One region of the Paenibacillus sp. FSL E2-0178 genome, then DNA from elsewhere that is predicted to be linked to it. Evidence: riboswitches for the same ligand, from Rfam matches in the RefSeq annotation. Region 1 holds a riboswitch; the other holds the start of a gene.
The links. A riboswitch is a leader RNA that binds a small molecule or an ion and turns the genes downstream of it on or off. The one in region 1 is predicted to bind cyclic di-AMP.

Region 1 (5,882 bases):
AATACGGACATGGATTTTCTGCCATTTAAAATCACTCCTAATATTTTTTCAAAGGCGTCATCTCATTGTTGACCGCCCTTGTACAATATAAAGAGCTACGGAGTCTAAAAAGAACAACCACCGAGCTAACTAAAAAAGAATTTTGAAACTAAGTTGGAACAGAAACGTAAAATATGGTAAGATTAAATAAAATATGGGAAAATAAGGAGTGTAATTATGCGAAATAAGCTATTATTTGGATCCATCGTTCTTTCTTTAGCATTATTTACCGGTTGTAGCCAAGATAATTTGAACAATGAAAAACAAAATACCAATTCAGCTTCTGAAAATACTGTTACAAATAATGGAGAAAGCAATTCTATAAATAAAGAAGCTGTGAAAGAGGCAATCAAAGCCGCACAGGAATATAAAAATATAGAGTATACCGTCGAAAATTCTGAAGATGTTTTATCTGAAGATGCAGTTCAATCGCGAAATGAAGAGTTAAAACCATTTCTTACAGAAAGCTTTTATACAAATGCAGTTGATACCCGCTACACAACATTACCGTTAACCATTGCTGATAAACAAAAACTTTCTATTAAGCCTGAAAATCTTAAATTTAATCTTGTAGATGATAAAAATGATATTATTGAATTGAGATATATTGTGGACCTGGTACTAATTGATCAAGGGGACAAGGAGAGCAAGCGTGTTCCTTTAGAGGGTATTCTAACTTTAAAAAATGTAAATGATAATTGGCTTGTGCAGGGAGATAGATACGACTCAGCTGCTTTTAACAAACTCACTAAGGAGTAAACGTCATTATAGACAGTAAGTTTCTCTGATCACGTAGGGACTAACCACTATTTGTTAGAATAATTAGACACCTCTTAAAGTTTGAATTCTATTCTGATAGGATTTCGACCTTAGAGGTGTTTTTGTATTTGGTAGCTGAGGGGATCCTTTTTACATTTTACAAATAAGAAGTTTATGGAAGGCTTGTTTTTCATATTCTTACCGGGCTCATCTATTTCTGATATCTCGACCAGGCCATAGTTGGCAAAGTCTTGTTGAATGGAGTCAGCATCATAAAAAAACATTTTCACTCGGTCCATGATTTCGAAATAGTCTGTATCCAGTTGGACGCCCTTACCGTACATTGGTGCTTTTTTGGATACCGTTGTAAAGACCATATATCCACCCGGCTTCAGCTGATTATAACAATCCTGAATGAACTTCTCCCGCTCACGCTGATCCAATAAGTGAATCAGGGCATAGCAGAAAATACCGTCATAGAGTTTGTTGTCAAATGGCATATCGGTTACCGAGCCGTGAAAAACATTCATATCCAGCCCGCTCTGCCTCGCCAGATCAATCGCTGTTTGCGAAATTTCAATACCAGTAACATCTATTCCATTGTCCATAAAAACCTTTGCATTTCTGCCATATCCAATGCCGGGAACCAGGATGTCTTTAACATTCTTTTCAAGGAAAAAATCCTTGGTTAAGATGGCCGAGTCAGAATGTTCAAATCCCCACATCGTTTGTTTTTCTATGAAGCTTGCTTCCCAGAACTCAGTCATAGCCCGATCTCCTTTAATTACACTAAATAGTTATTACGGACATATTATATCTACGATAGAGCTGATTTGCAATGTTATTGTTAATCCTCGTATTTAAACAGATAGACTTTTGTGAAGCGGCCGGATATTATGTTAGATGGATTTAGAACGATTAAGCAGCAGAAGCTAAGTGATGATCCGGAGCTGAACAGTGTGGTAGTGAGCTACCTGGATGATTTCATCGCGAAAGTGCACATGTGGTGTTCCGGAGATACCTCAGAAAGTAAGACGATAGATGAAATGAAGGCTCTGTATGATGAAATCAGCAAGGAGACGGCAAATATAACAGATTACGAAATTAATGAAATGAATAAAATAGACGCTGATGAATATGAAGTGGTAGCGGACAGGTCCTGGGATAACGGGAGTGATGATACCGCTGTCTATTCAATAATTAAAATGGATGGGGTATGGAAGGTGGATGACCTGTAGTGATGAGGAGAAGTACGAAGACAAATAAGGCAATGCGTTATTTACTTAAAAATGTGCCACCTTCAGTCCATGTAGCCTCGGAGGGACCGAGTCCTAGTTTTACGGAATGGGATCATTGTATTTTGATAGATACCACTGAACTTGGAACTTTAAAAACAGTCAAAGAAACAACATACCCGGACAGAACTGGATTAGAAGCATCAATTAATCATTTACATGTAAGTGATATAGCAACTGGAATGCAAATAATAGATCGGTGGACAGGGAAGATGCAAGAGTACTACAGCGATAGGCAGTTTATTATCGTATTGAGCTCTCAGCTGGATGGAAAAGACGTGGTTGTAAGATTCTATCAGTATAGAAAAGATGACCCGGAATGGGTGGCGCTAGATAATCTTGAAGGCTATAAACAAGAAGCGATACTTGTTATCGGGCTTATAAATAATGCTGTTCTATAGAGTGAGTACCCCCCCCCCAACTGGTTAAAACCCAGCAGATAGTGTACCTTAGTAATATTAGTAATTAGGAGTGGTGATTTTTTGTGAAAAAAAGTAGACAAACCCCCGTGCTGGTCGTGGTCTCCATCCTGCTGATCATTATCAGCAGCCTGATCCCGTCGGACAAATCAACCTGGCTGGGAGCACTGCAGACCATCTTGCTGGGCGTCGGGCTGCTCGGATGCTGCATGGCTTTTTGGCGGTTCGCCAAGGGCGGCAAGGGCAAGCGCTGATTTCTGGCACTGGAACGGATAGCATAGCATAGCAAATGGAGAGTCGTGGCGGATGCTGCGGCTTTTATTAATATGTACGGCGTCAGCGGATTTACTCCATGCAGCGCTTGCTACGCGGAATGAGAGGACCTTATTTTGTGAAAAAGCCTGCTTTTTTACCCGTTGCGGACTCAGGAGCGCTTATATTGTTCGAGGGAGCTCAAAATGAGGCGAAACTGGTTAGTTAAGGTCCTCTGAGTCCGCATGGATCGCTGAATGGCCTGATTGGGCGAAATAACGGATCTACAGTCCGCATGGATCGCAGTGGCATGATTAAAGCTATTGTTGCAGGCCCAGCCATCTTCCCTATTATCCCGCCGACGGGCGCGGGACAGCTGGCCGCGCAGCAGCCATCTGTTCGCGAATCCCTCTGAGCTGCGCTTTCAGCTCAGGGACGCTTCGCTGCAGGATGAGGCTGATCTCGGGCAGAGGCAGCTGGATGCCGTACCATAAGGCGCTGGCGATCTGATCCTCCCAGGTGAGCAGGGCAGAAGAGCAGCGGCCGCGGTCTTGAGCAACCAGCGAGCATTGCCGGATGCATTCCCTGTAGGCGGTAAGGGAGTAAGCATCTGCTTGGATGCTGCCCTTGAGCCAAGGCTCATAGAGTGCCGCGAATGTGGCAACTGCGGCTTGATCGGCGCGGGCGCCCTTCTCCAGCAGGAGACAGCTTAGCGCATAGATGGTTCCGCTATATTGCTCAATATAGCTGGTGAATCCGGCAGCGGGAGCTGCGTTGGACGATAATGGGTCTGGCATGTGGACACGTTCCTTCCTGAATGTGGGCGATTTATAGTTTGGATATGTAGTTGATAGGTTTGCCGAAATGCTGATCCTCCGGAATAAGTGCGCAAAAAACCGCAGACAGAGGAGGACCTCTGCTGCGGTTTTGTTGCAGGCGTAAGAAGCCTGGGGCAAAATCGTGGCGGATCAAGATCTCTCTCTTTACGCTTACGGGGTTAGCTGTCGGATTCGGACGGTGAGAGTCGCCCTACCTTTTGAGACTGCGTAATTGAAGTCTCCTTCGGATTCACCCCAAGTAGGCCTGCGGCCTGATGGTTCCCCCGTTTTCCGCTTGGCGGAAATTCAGCGTGCATTCACATTTTCACTGGTAACTTTCAACACGAATCATACCCTTTCAGGGTTGTCTTTGTAAAAATGGAAAAGAGTGCTTCTGCGCCGGATTTGCAATAAATTGCTGCTTTGCGAGGAATATTGGAGACTAAAACCATATATGTGGCCGATTATCATCCGTTTATCTCGCTCAATCGCCGTTTTTTATTTTTGGGAGGCAGCGGCAGGAGAACTCCGGAAATATTAATGCGTTAGACGGAAACGGCGTCGATATCGAATTTTTGTGAAATGGGCGTATTAGTGAGATATCGGGAGATAATGAGAGATTGAAGATAAAGTAAGCGTTACCCGTCAGGCAAATAGATGCGTGATTGTGTTATTAGAGTAATTACGGCGGTTTACAAATTGTACCTGAATTAGAGCCCGATTCTACGAAAAGGGTATCCTTTCTAGCCGCACAAACCATACATCCGGGAGGGCCTAATTCCCGCTTCCCGAATGCTTGACTTGGACCATACTCCAGGGATTATCATTTGATTCTGTAAGGGCAGACTGTCAGTAAATTACCAAGACTGAAAGCCAAACTAAGAAGCTAGATTAAGAAGGAGGCCAGCAGCAAATGGAGCCTGTTTTTACGATTGCCGAGGTAGCAGAGCGGACAGGACTCAGCCAGGATACCATCCGCTATTATGAGAAAATCAAGCTCCTGCCCCCGGCAAGCCGCAAGGAGAACGGCCAGCGGGCATACAGCAGGCGTGAGCTGGACCGGGTGCATTTCGTTGCTATTCTCAAAAGAACCCATATGCCGCTGCGCATCATTCAAGAATACATCCGGGCGTCAGCGGAAGAGGACTACGATGAATGCTACAGTGTGCTGGACGGGCATAAAACGTTGATTGAAGAGCAGCTCACGGAACTTACGGCGGCCCTGGAGCTTATGAAATACAAGCTGAAGAACTTCCGGGAGCTTAAGGACGGCAGGTTCATCGCGGAAATGGAACAGAGGAGGAACGAGGAATGAATACTGGGTTGAATCAGGAGACGAACAAAGAGTTGAATCACGCGAAAGTTAAGCAGCACCCGATTCCTTCGGGGTTTGGGCCGGACACTACGGCGGAGCAAGTAATCCAAGGCCATAATCTGAGCGGCAAAACAGCCATCGTGACCGGCGGCTACTCCGGCCTGGGTCTGGAGACCACACGTGTCCTGGCTGCGGCCGGAGCTACATTGATAGTTCCCGTACGGACACCGGAAAAGGCCCGGCTCGCCCTTGCCGGCATCCCCGGAGTCCAGCTGGAGTCACTGGATTTGCTGGAGCCGGTATCCATCGATGCCTTCGCGCAGCGGTTCCTGGACTCCGGCCGGCCGCTGGATATCCTCATTCACAGCGCAGGCATTATGGCTTCGCCGCTGGCCCGGGATGCTCGCGGATACGAAGTGCAGTTCGCCACCAACCATCTGGGGCATTTCCAGCTGGCAGCCCGGCTCTGGCCTGCGCTGGTGAAGTCCGGAGGCGCACGGGTAGTCTCCGTATCCTCACGCGGCCACCGCATTGCCGGTGTTGATTTCGCAGACGTGAACTTTGAGCGGCGGGCCTATGAGAAATGGACAGCCTACGGCCAGTCGAAGACCGCCAATGTGCTGTTCGCCCTTGAACTGGACAAACGCGGGCAAGTACATGGTGTCCGGGCATTCTCCGTGCATCCCGGCAGCATCCTGACCGATCTGGCCCGGCATCTGTCGGATGACGAGCTGCGCGGCATGGGGGCGCTGGATGAGGCGGGCAACCGTATCCCGGCCGGGCGTATGAATCATATGAAGACGGTCCAGCAGGGAGCCGCGACCAGTGTCTGGTGCGCGGTGAGTCCGCTGCTCGACGGCACGGGCGGCGTGTATTGCGAGGATGCCGACATCGCTCCTGTTGCGGAGTCCGGGGATTCGCACCAGCCTGGGGTGCAGGACTGGGCGATCGATTCGGGCAACGCCCTGATGCTATGGGAGCTGAG
Region 2 (5,882 bases), 550 kb from region 1:
CTTTCAATGGAACATTACTTCATTCTATAAATATTATATACAAAACGAGCCGGATTCGACGCAAAAACCTTGCAGAAAGACCGGAACTTGACAAACGCCAAAAAATATTTTATGAAAGAGCGAAATTGGTGTTTTACAAATAAAGAGCGGGGTAAGTAATTTTATAGACAAAAAAATAAGCCCTTCTCCAAGATTTCGGCAAAAATCCTGGAAAAGCGCTTATATTAGGACAAATTATTGCACATCGTCATTGTCTTCGGAATCCGCAGCCACAGTCTTGTAAGCATCTGTACTCATAATCCGTTTGGCGCCAACGTAGCGGTTGACGTAGTAGCTGTCACTCAGCGAACTGATGGTTACACCACGCGAGGAAGAAGCATGTGCGAACTCACCGTCACCAACATAAATACCGACATGGGAAATGCCTTTGCCGCTTGTATTGAAGAATACAAGATCGCCCGGTCTCATCTCATCACGGGATACAGCAGTGCCCATCTGATATTGGGAACCGGATTGGTGAGGCAGGTTAATGCCGATCTTATCAAAAACATACATTGTAAATCCGGAGCAATCAAAACCGTTCGTGGATACACCGCCGGATACGTATTTGGTCCCGATGGCTTTGTCGATAACTTTATCCATTTTGGAATCCGCGAAAGCGCTTCCTGCTCCAATGGTGAAGATGATGGAAAAGCTTAGTACTGCGGCTGCTAGCTTCTTCTTCAAAAGTAAATACCCCTTCCAAATGCCTACGAGGTTAGCTTAAGGGTTCGGTTGAAGGTCCCCTATGACCCCTCTTAGAATAGGAGGTCAATTCACCCAAAGTTGGTTCCCCCGTTTCCCTAAATCTTTAGGGAACTCGGCACGACTGTTGATTAGGATTAGCTGTTATTCAATACATGACAAAACCTTTGTTAAAAGCGATTCAATAATTACAAAAATGTTACTAAAAGCTCACTGCGATAATTGTAGCAAAGACTAGGGCGCTTGGCAATCACTTATAACATATTAATGCATTTTTTTTGCGTTTTTTAGAGTTATAGCTGCATAGAAAGACTCATATTTACGCAGCAGGTGAGCTATTGATGGATTTTTCTTTGGATTTGGGATAAAAAGGTGTTTCAGGGCCTGCAGATGAGTGTAAAAGGTAGAATAAGGAAAAGGAAAAACCCGGAAATGATTACGGCAATAATCAAAACCGGGCTCGTATAAGTTACATTTAGTTGTTAGAGGTACGAATATTCGAGGAAATGTTCAAGGGTTCAATCGTAAGCGACAGCTTGGTAGGCTGTTGTGCTCATCACTCTTTTAGCGCCAACGTAGCGGTTGGCCCAGTATGCCTGACTCAGTGAACTGATGGTTACACCACGCGAAGTGGAGGATTGTGCGAATTTGCCATTGCCGACATAAATACCGACATGGGAAACTCCGTTGCCCAGGGTATTGAAGAATACCAAATCACCGGAACGCAAATTACTCTTGGATACGGCTGTTCCAACGCTGTACTGTGCCTTAGAGGTGCGCGGCAAGGTAAGGCCGATACTCTTGAATACATATTTGGTGAATCCGGAACAATCAAAGCCGCTGGTGCTGGTGCCCCCGGTTTTATATGACGTTCCAATGGTTTTTGAGATCACAGTATCCATTTTGGAATCTGCGAAAGCGCTGCCTGCTCCAAGTGTGAATACCATCACAAGACCCAGCGCTGCTGCGGTGCATTTCTTCTTAAAGTTCTGACTTCTCAAAAGATGTACTCCTTCCAAGGCCTGCGAGGTTAGCTTAAGGATTCGGTAGAAGGTTCCCCTATGACCCCTCTAAAGCGAGATCAATTCACCCAAAATATGGTTCCCCCACTCCCCGGTGCAGGGAATTCGGCGTTTTGTGCACCAGAATAGTGACATATCGACATAAGGTTAAAGGCTTCGGTTACATAGCTGCTTAATTCCATTTGAAAGATTACAAATTTGTTACTAGTAGTACAGGCATCATTGTACCAAAGGATTTACAGTTTTGCAAATTAACTTGTCGCAGCTGTAAACAAAAAAGAGTCATGCACCTCACCAGAGGGGCGATGACTCTTTTAGTATGCCGTTTTGGCGGCCGATTATCGTGGGAATGATTTACTGGACCAGAGATGATACTGTGCGGCTATGCCCCACATTCTGAATAGGGTGGACGGCAGTGGAGCTGCCTGGCGCAGGAGCAGGGCCGGGAGGCCGGGGCAGAAGAGCGCTGCAGCGCTGCAGAGGATCAGCGTCAGCAGACTTCCTGCGCCTATAATGACGGATATCCCGATGGAGTGCAGAAGCACCTTCAGACAGATCAGCAGCGAAGTGAACATGCCCGTGCCGGCGGTATAACCGAACTGCATATACAGCAGCAGCTTGCGGATAAGGAAGAGGTAGACGAGCCAGCCCAGCACATAAGGCACGAGCGTCAGCAGCAGCGGATAATCGAGAATGCCGTTCAGAAGCAGACGGTACATCTTCGGCAGCAGCCAATAGAGCGGCAGAAGGGCCAGCGCCCATTCAACGAGACTGAACAGCAGGACAGGCAGACCATAACGCTTCATCCCGGGAAAAAAGAACAGTCCGCGCTCCCCGGCACGTTCCTGGTGAAGCTCGTGCAGCAGGCCCGCCCGGATAAAGGGGGAGAGCAGCAGCCGCAACACAGTCAGTGCCAGGAGCAGCCATAGCCATTGCCGGACGTCCGGGTCCGTGTGCAGCGCAGCCTGCCCCTCAATATAATACAGCAGCCTGCCTATGCTACTGCCGCCGGCATCCGCATCCGGATAGCGCAGCAGTACCGGAACGACGGCGCTTTTAATGAATTTGTACATGAAGTAGCCCCAGAACAGCCGGTAGATAAATAGCAGAATCAGGATATAAAATTGCTCTTTCATGCTGTGCCAACCGCGGGTTATCGAAATTTTCACAATCCTTCACCTCACCAGACAAGAGTTCCGAGCAGGGTTTCAAGCAGTGTCGTCGCACTGAGCGTCCAGCGGGAAAGAGTATTGTGCTCAAGCTCCGCCATTCTGAAATTATTGAGATGCTTGCTCTCCAGCAGTATGGAATGTCCCGGATCAATCTCGGCGGAGACCAGAGGTGCTTTATACGATAATTCAAACGATGTTGTCTTCCCTTCGCCGTTCCAGTATTGCTGAACCGAATACCCGTCCGAGAAAATAAATTTTACAGGGACATCCCCATAATGGCTGCCCTTGTTGCTTACCTCAACTACAGCATCATATTGAATCCCCGCTCCGTTGCCGCCGTCCCGTTTAGCCGTGAGCCTGATGTCGTCTACTGCAAAATCAGGGGCTCCGCCGCTGTAGACATACTGGTCAAAATAAGTCTGCCAGGATTGCTTGGTCACTTTCTCCACAATCTTCTGGAAGTCAGCGGTTGAGGGATGCTTGAAGCGGTATTTACGGGCATAAGCAGCGAGAATGGCATCCATGTTCTTGGCTCCTGCTAACCGTTCGATGTCACGGAGCACCAGCTTGCCCCGGATATAGACATTACGTGTGTAGGCATCATCTCCGGTGTATTTCCACGTCTCCAGATTGAGCGGCTGCGAGGAGGAGACCAGACTGGACTGCAGCGGGAGGCTTGAGGCAACGCCATATTCCTGCTCCATCAGCCGGTCTTCGGCATATGAGGTGAAGCTCTCGTCCAGCCACGCCTCCTCGAATTCATTGCTGGCGACCATGCCATAGAAATACTGGTGACCGATCTCATGGATCACGGTCCGCTCAAGCGAGGTGCCGGGCGATGCCTCGGCAGCACCGAAGGCAGTGATCAGCGTCGGATATTCCATCCCCCCGGCCCCATTGCCAGATTCAGGCGGGACTACAATGGATAAGGTGGAGTAAGGATACGGGCCATACCATTTGCTGAAGGCGGTCAGGGCAGCCTCTGCTGCCTGGAAGTAGCGCTCCTGAAGATCCTTATGCAGCGGGTCCAGATAGAGCTTGATCTTTACTCCGGGCACCTGCGGCGCGGAGAAGGCCTTCTCGGCAACCACAAAATCCGGCGATGCCGCCCAGGCGAAGTCATGAACATCATCTGCGTAGAACTGATAGATTTTGCGGTCCTGTACCAGCCGCGCGTTCTTCACCGGAAATCCGGTGGCGGCAACCTTGTAATCGGACGGGACGGAGATGGTTACATTGTAAATACCGAAATCACTGTAGAACTCAGATGTGCCATGGTACTGATGCAGATTCCAGCCTTCCTCCTGTACTCCCCTTGTGCCTGCAGGCTCATAGACGCTGAGCTTGGGGAACCACTGGCCGGCCATGACGAAGTTGCCGGCGGTTCCCATACGGGCGAATATTTTCGGCAGCTTGACCTCAAACTGGAGTTTGAGTGTTACGCTCTCACCACCGTTCACCGGCTGGGGCAGGTGGACCTTAAGCAGGGTCTTGTCATTCACATTGCCGTCGTCAGGCTGCACATACTGGGTGCGCTGCATTAGCGAAATCCCCTCGGAGGTCCGCAGATCCGTCAGCGTCAAGCTGCCGTATCCGCCCGCAGGCATAGAGTCGCCGCGGAGCGTTCCTCCGGATTCCTTCATAAAGGTTGTATCGCCGGAAGCGAATGCATTGGGGTAAAGGTGAAAATAGAGCTCTTGGACCGGTTTTTTGCCCGGATGGATCCAGGTCACCGTTTCGGAAGCAGTTAAGGTTCCCGTATCGGCCAGCAGCTGAACATCCATGTGATATTCCACCACACGCTGGCTTAAAACCTCCGACACCGGAGGCGGAGTAATCTCCGGAAGAGTGGACTGCACAATTTGCTGCTGCGGCAGGACGGCGGGGGACTTGGCCTCTTTTGGGGCAGAGGCAGTCCATACGGCAGGGCTGTGCCCTGAAAGAAACCATATTCCGCCTCCAAGCAAGGTGAGAACAGCCAGAGCTGCGAAGATGAGGGTATACCTTAATGAATGTGGCTTCATACTGTGATTCCTCCCGTGACAAGCATCTACGGGATGTATATGTTTGCAATCGGCGCATTATTAGCTAAAATTAAATAATTAGTGAATGGAAAGGATGTGCACTTGTGGATAACGTACAACCAGAGGGCAAAAAGCAGATTGCCTTGAATATTGTGAATGCCAAGAGTAAGCATAAAGGCTTCGGGGCAGGCTCCATTGATCTGGGTAATGTATCGCCTGTTATTATTGATCAAGGTATCGCCGTTATCGATATCGGTGCCATGCATGCCAAGAGCAAAGTGGAGAAGGGGATTAAATTCTCCGTGAACCGTGAGGATGTACCGGAAGGAAGACAGGTCTGGGTGGTCTGGGTTGCTGTGGACCGTACACCGGAGAGCCAGTTCTACGGCGGAATTACCGCCTGTGAGATGTGGATTGATTCCGAAGCCCGCCGGGGCTGGAAGATTCTTGCCGATCATGTCAATAAGCTGGATGCAGCCCTGAAACGGAAGATTATTGTGGAGGGACTTGGGTCTACGGAGCGGAATGCGCTGAAATCACTGCTGATCGCACATAATGAAGAGTGGTGGGCCGCTTCGCCTGACGAGCTGAAAGCGGCATTGTCGGAGTAGTAAGCTGAACGAACATGTATATCAAAAAACAAGGCTTGGCTCTCTGTTAGCAGAGGGCCAAGCCTTATGTATAAGATGATGGGATATGCGCTGCTACGGAGTCACTCTGCCGGCAGTATTTAGCTTGCGCTTCAACTGGCTTACTCTGGCCTGGCTGATTCCGAGCACCTCGGCAAGCTCCTTCTGGTTGGCATAGGGGTGGTCCTCCATCGCTTTCTCCAGCCGCTGGCTCATTTCCTCCGTCTTCGTTCTCCGTCCACTGCGGACAGGTTCGGCGTTCTCCTCTGCAGGGCCTGGAGAGATTGTGAT

Region 2: it holds a riboswitch for cyclic di-AMP, as region 1 does, so the genes downstream of both, MHI42_RS20005 (C40 family peptidase) here and MHI42_RS17665 (hypothetical protein) in region 1, are expected to answer to the same signal.

Annotation. Positions count from the first base shown of each region.
Region 1 is NZ_CP151953.1:4,073,667-4,079,548, reverse strand. Features, by position in the region: gene MHI42_RS17695 (hypothetical protein) at 1-25, opposite strand, end outside; gene MHI42_RS17690 (hypothetical protein) at 217-798, shown strand; gene MHI42_RS17685 (class I SAM-dependent methyltransferase) at 909-1,565, opposite strand; gene MHI42_RS17680 (hypothetical protein) at 1,695-2,036, shown strand; gene MHI42_RS17675 (hypothetical protein) at 2,036-2,494, shown strand; gene MHI42_RS17670 (hypothetical protein) at 2,578-2,766, shown strand; gene MHI42_RS17665 (hypothetical protein) at 3,115-3,561, opposite strand; cyclic di-AMP (ydaO/yuaA leader) riboswitch at 3,735-3,904, opposite strand; gene MHI42_RS17660 (MerR family transcriptional regulator) at 4,496-4,897, shown strand; gene MHI42_RS17655 (oxidoreductase) at 4,894-5,882, shown strand, end outside.
Region 2 is NZ_CP151953.1:4,624,062-4,629,943, reverse strand. Features, by position in the region: gene MHI42_RS20010 (C40 family peptidase) at 235-726, opposite strand; cyclic di-AMP (ydaO/yuaA leader) riboswitch at 732-875, opposite strand; gene MHI42_RS20005 (C40 family peptidase) at 1,263-1,691, opposite strand; cyclic di-AMP (ydaO/yuaA leader) riboswitch at 1,749-1,887, opposite strand; gene MHI42_RS20000 (hypothetical protein) at 2,105-2,902, opposite strand; gene MHI42_RS19995 (M1 family metallopeptidase) at 2,947-4,962, opposite strand; gene MHI42_RS19990 (YwhD family protein) at 5,067-5,573, shown strand; gene MHI42_RS19985 (AbrB/MazE/SpoVT family DNA-binding domain-containing protein) at 5,667-5,882, opposite strand, start outside.